2 regions of the Shewanella sp. SM87 genome follow, and region 2 is predicted to be linked to the other one. Evidence: predicted binding sites of a transcription regulator. Region 2 holds the regulator's gene; the other holds the start of a gene.

Region 1 (3,165 bases), on a different contig from region 2:
CACCACCACCGACAGCAGTTTTAGCATTTGAAAAAATAGAATTAGCGTAAACATCCGCAAATTCAGCACGGGACTCTTTAAAGCCAATGGTGTTCGCATTAGCAATGTTATTCGCCGTAGTGTTTAAATCTTTCTGCGCGGCAGAAATGCCACTCAATGCAATGTTAAACGACATAATTCACCTCTACACTTGACTCAATTCATTTATGAGCAACTTACGCCCAATTCGGATACTGCAAAAATTCTTTTATGCAAACTTAGGTTTCAGACACAGCTAACACATCGGTTAACTTGATGCCCATACCGCCTCTCAAGTTAAGAATCGCGCCAGTACTGGCCGTACCGAGAGAAACGCTGGTCACATGAGCATAGGTCGAGACTGGCAATTCTTGGGATTTCCCATCCACTAAACCACTCGCCTTGATCGTATAGTTACCTGCGGTTACAGGGTTTCCATCTTTATCGAGGCCATCCCAGTTAACATCGACATTGCCCCCCTTACTGCCATCAACTTTAAAGGTGGTCACAACTTGGCCTTTCTCATCCTCAACACGTACAGTAACTTCAGGAATTTTAGCTGGCGTGCTAATCACACCTTTTATTGTTGGGCTTTCAGCTGAAATGTTACCTGTATCAGTTGGGATCAACACCTTGCGACCAACAAGTCCTGATGCCTGTAATGCTTGGCTTGATGTCATAACACCGTTTAAATTAACGATTTCCTTATTCAACTTAGTAATACCATCAACCGTCGAGAATGATGCCATCTGCGCAATCATTTGGTCGTTGTCGACGGGCTTAAAGGGATCTTGCATCGATAACTGTTGGCTTAATAACGAGAAAAAGTCATCTTGAGTTAACTGCTGGCTTTTTGCTTCCGGTACTATTGAATCTTTTGGCAAACGTATGCCATCAAGAAACGGATTACCCGTTGAGCTGGTTGATGAATTCGTCGTAACGGCATTTGGCTGACTCTTATTTTGAGCCGTCTGCGCCGACGCTTGGTTAATTTGATTAATGAGGCTCACAGCTTACCTCCTAAGTAACACATGTTATTTACCCATCCCAAGTGTTTGTTGCAGCATAGACTTAGCTGCTTCAGCGACTTGAACATTCATTTGATATGAGCGCGAAGCAGAAATCATATCTGCCATTTCTTCCATGACATTAACATTCGGTTTATAAATAAAGCCGTCCGCATCCGCCATTGGATGATCGGGCGAATATTCTTTCAGTAGTGGTTTATCACTTTCTACAATGCCTTTTACCGCAACGCCTTGAGAAGCTTGTTGCTGACTTTGGGCTTTAGCCATTTCGGCTTCAAAAATGGGATGACGGGAACGATAGGTCTTATCTACACTACTCGAGACGGAATCCGCGTTAGCTATGTTGCTCGCGGTGGTGTTTAGCCTGACCGATTGAGCAGACATTCCCGAGCCAGCAACATCAAATATGCTAAATAAACTCATGATTAATCCCCTCTCAACGCTTTCTTCATGCCACTAAACTTACTGTCTAAAAAACCTAGCGACATTTGATATTCAAGTGCATTTTGCATGAATGCCGATTGTTCCTGTTGGATATCAACAGTATTACCATCACCGGTATCGGGTTGATTTGGCACACGGAACTTAACAAATTGCCCAGTCAACTCCGCAAGCCCAAAATGCTTATCTGGCTCTTGCATTTCAAGACTATTTCGCTGCTGCTGTTGGCCTCGAGCGGCCTGCATTGCCGCAGAAAAATCAACATCGCGGGCTTTGTAATGTGGCGTATCTGCGTTAGCGATATTGCTTGAAATAACTTCAGCCCGCTGCGCTCTAATACCGAGAGTGTATTGATGCACACCCAGTGCATTATCAAAATTGATCGCCATAAAATTGCCTCCTCGTGTTCTCACGAAAATAAAGCAATTCATGTGCCAACATCAGGGAAATTTTGAGAATAACAACAAGGATGAGCAAGTGATGGGTAAAAAATTACCGACAATTGTCGGTAATTTTCTTTAGAGCGGCTGAGTTAAGTCTTTTTCTGGTAATAAATGCCAGGGTTACAACGAACCATATCAAACTCGTCCGTTAAACCAGCGATAGATTCTGATGCACCGAGAAATAAAATCCCTTTGGGATTGAGAGCGGCAGCGAATTGCCGCAAAATTTTTGCCTTTGCCTCTGGTGCAAAATAAATCAGCACATTGCGGCAAAAGATAATGTCGAACTTGCCAAGCAGACTATAACTCTCAAGCAAATTATGCGCTCTAAAGTTCACCAACCGCTTCACATTATCCTTTAACTTCATATTACCTGAAGGTAATGCATCAAAAAACTGACGCTTACGTTCTTCAGATAAACCACGCGCTAATGCCAAACTATCGTACTCGGCATTTTTGCAGCGTTCCAACATGGAAGGAGATAAATCCGTTGCTTGAATCGAAGCACTACCAGCCAAGGCACCAGGCTTCTTCTGTTGATACTCAAGAATAGTCATAGCCAATGAGTATGGCTCTTGGCCTGACGAGCAAGCCGCAGACCAAATTTTAAGCGGACGCCCCAGACGACTGTATTCAGGTAGTAGGACATTATTCAACAACTCAAATGGATAACGATCACGGAACCAAAGGGTTTCATTGGTCGTCATAGCATCGATCACTTCAGCTCTGAGCGCACGCTCAGTAGGCTTCATCGAATGCTTAACCACATCAGATAAGGATGGCAGGTTATATTTGCCCATCAAAGGAGCAAGACGACTGCGCACAAGATATTGCTTATTTTCACCCAGTACGATGCCGCTGTGTTGCTCTAAGAACAACCTAAATTGATTATATTCAGCCTCAGCGAGTGATTTATTTGGCACATTCACATCCTAAATCCTATAGCAAGCACCAAAATCAGTGCGAAACCATCATGTTATAAAGTCGAGATTATAGCGTAAAGCGTATCTAGGTACTAACCTACAGCAATTACAAACTTAAATGCTTATTCACAGCAGCGGCCAATTCGTCGGGATTAAACTTAGCGATAAAGTCATTAGCCCCCACTTTTTGAACCATTGCCTGATTGAATACACCACTTAACGAAGTATGCAGTACCACTTTAATATGCTTAAGCTTAGGATCATCTCGGATTTCAGCGGTCAGGGTGTAGCCATCCATTTCAGGCATCTCAA
Region 2 (3,165 bases):
GAGTTGCTCAAGCAAACTGCCAATCAATGGCAAGGGAAGGTTATCGACACAATAATAGCCGAGATCTTCGAGTACCCTAAGGGCGACAGATTTGCCTGAGCCTGAGCGGCCCGACACTATGACCAGTTTCATCCAGTGATTACCTGATAGAGTTCCGTTTCATCATGCGTCTTGCGTAATTGCTTTAATATTTGCTTGTCGCTCAGCTTTTCGGCCATGCAAGACAAGGTACTTAAGTGCTGCTGACATTGGTCTGCAGGCACCAGTAGTGCAAATAAAATATCAACAGGTTGCTTATCGATAGCATCAAATGCTATCGGCTCTTCACACTTAATTAGTATGGCAATGGGCTGATCTATATCGGCTAGTCGACCATGTGGAATGGCGATGCCGTTACCTATACCTGTGCTCCCCATCTTTTCGCGCGCCACTAGGCTTTCGAATATCTCTTGAGATGAGAGGGTCGGGTACTGGGCAGCGACTAAGTCGCTGATGAGTTCCAGTACCTTTTTCTTGCTGCCCGGAGTGGCGCAGGTAGTGCACTCCGGCCGCAGTATGGTACAAAGTTCCATTATTAGTGTTTTGTTAACTTCTCTTTGTGTTTAATAACCTGACGGTCAAGCTTGTCAATCAGGGCGTCTATAGCGGCATACATGTCAGCATGCTCTGAAGTAGCAAAAACTTCACCACCTATGAGGTTTATTCTCGCTTCAGCAATTTGTTGCATTTTCTCAACATTGAGCACAACGTGCACATTATTGATCTGTTCGAAATGGCGTTCAAGTTTTGAAAACTTTTCTTCTACATATGCACGTAACGATTCGGTAATTTCGACATGGTGTCCACTTAGGTTTATTTGCATAGAAACGTCCTCCGATATCCACTGTAGGTTATAAACTTTTACGCTGATTAGAAGGTGGAATAAGCATAGCCTCTCGGTACTTCGCAATGGTTCTGCGGGCTACGTTGATCCCTTGTTCTGCCAGAAGTTGTGCCATCTTGCTATCGCTTAATGGTTTTTTCTGGTTTTCCGCTGCCACCAGTTTCTTTATAAAGGCTCTGATTGCTGTGGATGAGCACTCACCACCATCGTCAGTACCGACGTGGCTAGAGAAGAAGTATTTTAGTTCAAAAAGTCCCTTAGGGGTATGCATGTATTTTTGAGTTGTGACCCGTGAGATGGTGGACTCATGCATTTCTACCGCTTCGGCAATATCGTTAAGCACCATAGGCTTCATGGCTTCTTCACCGTACTCAAAGAAACCTTGCTGATATTGCACTATGCAATTAGCAACTTTAAGCAAAGTGTCGTTACGGCTTTCTAGACTCTTAATAAACCATTTAGCCTCTTGCAGATGGCCGCGAATAAATTGGCTATCGGCTTGGTTTTTTGTGCTGCGTGCCATAGAAGCATAATGTTGATTTACATTGATTTTGGGCATGCAGTCAGGATTAAGCTCAACGACCCAGCGGCCATTTTTCTTCGACACAGACACATCTGGGATAACGTATTCGTCATTATTGGGCGTGATCAACAAACCTGGGCGAGGATTGAGGGTTTGGATGAGTGCTATACCATCCCTTAATTCATCTTCTTTTAATTTAGTCTTACGCATCAATAACCTAAAATCACGGGCGGCGATCAGATCTAAATGATCTTTGATCAGCATGCGGGCGTTTTCTAGGTTGGGAGTATCAGCGGCGAAATGCGACAGTTGGATCAGCAGGCATTCACTTAAATCGCGTGCAGCAACGCCTATGGGATCAAAATGCTGAATGCGCTTGAGTACGGCTTCGACTTCGTCAAGCTCAACTTCAGGATTACCCATGGCTTCGAGAATTTCTTCAGTGCTTTGGGTGAGATAGCCCTGATCGTCGATGGCATCAATAATGGCGGTGGCAATGGCTAAATCGGTTTCAGAAAACGGCGTGAGGTTTTTTTGCCATTCTAAGTGTTCGTACAAACCTTCACTGGTCTCGCCTTGGAAGGGCATATCGTCTTCACGACTGCCGCCGGGGCCTGAGTTTGGGGAGGCGGTAAACACTTCATCCCATGTGGTGTCCATGGGGAGCTCATCGGGCATGGATTCTTTGGTTAGCGACTCTGCCGTGTCTATGGTGGAGCTGTCTTTTTCTGGTGGCAGAGTGCTAGATTCACTGAAATCCGTATCGGATAGCGTTTGGTTTACAGGGGTTTTAGTGGCGTCGAATTGATCCTCTTCCAGCTCGAGAAGGGGATTAGAATCTAATGCTTGCTGGATCTCTTGCTGCAGTTCTAATGACGACAGTTGCAACAGACGTATAGCCTGTTGTAGTTGTGGCGTCATGGTTAACTGTTGACCCAGTTTGAGCTGGAGTGACGCTTTCATGTTACCGCTGATCCCTACGTTATTATTGTTGGATGAGGTCGCTTATTATCATTTTGAGTGAAGCCCAATGGCGGTGTAAATTGCCTCCATTGGCTTCGCTCGATTAACTATAGCCTGAATTGTTCACCTAAGTACACAGCCCTAACTTGCTGATTGTCTAAGATCTCTGCTGGAGTTCCTTCGGCAATCAGGTTTCCGTGACTCACAATATAAGCATGTTCACATACATCTAATGTCTCGCGGACATTATGGTCTGTGATCAGTACGCCAAGGCCGCGACTTTTGAGTTGTTCGATAATCTTCTTGATGTCGATAACCGAAATAGGATCGACGCCGGCAAACGGTTCATCGAGCAAAATGAACTTAGGATTAGCGGCTAAAGCCCGCGCAATTTCGACGCGACGACGTTCGCCACCCGACAATGACATGCCTTGGCTGTCACGGATGTGGGTGATATGAAACTCTTCGAGCAGATGTTCTAGTTCTTCTTCTCGTTCTTCGTTTTTAAGTTCTTTACGAGTTTGCAGTACGGCCATGATGTTGTCATGAACAGTTAGCTTACGAAAGATACTGGCTTCTTGCGGTAAGTAACCTATGCCTTTGCGGGCACGTAGATGCATAGGATCTGCGGTTAAATCATCATCGTCGATAAAGATATGTCCCTTATCGCTCTTCACTAGCCCGACAACCATGTAAAAGGTCGTGGTTTTACCTGCACCGTTTGGACCGAGTAGGCCAACGACTTGACCGGTTTTTACCGTCAGACTGACGTCTTTAACCACTTGGCGACTCTTGT

Evidence for each region. Region 2 encodes sigma-54, which starts transcription at its own class of promoters, with help from an activator protein. Its sites were predicted from a motif close to GTTGGCACGNNNNTNGNNT; they were not measured.
Region 1: flgB (flagellar basal body rod protein FlgB) is a predicted target of sigma-54. The motif match lies at 1,908-1,926, and genes of this name have one in related genera.

What each region holds. Positions count from the first base shown of each region.
Region 1 is NZ_JAKKSC010000001.1:208,404-211,568, forward strand. Features, by position in the region: gene flgE (flagellar hook protein FlgE) at 1-175, opposite strand, end outside; gene flgD (flagellar hook assembly protein FlgD) at 258-1,028, opposite strand; gene flgC (flagellar basal body rod protein FlgC) at 1,053-1,469, opposite strand; gene flgB (flagellar basal body rod protein FlgB) at 1,472-1,876, opposite strand; gene L5M11_RS00990 (CheR family methyltransferase) at 2,020-2,859, opposite strand; gene L5M11_RS00995 (chemotaxis protein CheV) at 2,960-3,165, opposite strand, start outside.
Region 2 is NZ_JAKKSC010000006.1:123,628-126,792, reverse strand. Features, by position in the region: gene rapZ (RNase adapter RapZ) at 1-132, opposite strand, end outside; gene ptsN (PTS IIA-like nitrogen regulatory protein PtsN) at 129-572, opposite strand; gene hpf (ribosome hibernation promoting factor) at 575-862, opposite strand; gene L5M11_RS06890 (RNA polymerase factor sigma-54) at 891-2,369, opposite strand; gene lptB (LPS export ABC transporter ATP-binding protein) at 2,477-3,165, opposite strand, start outside.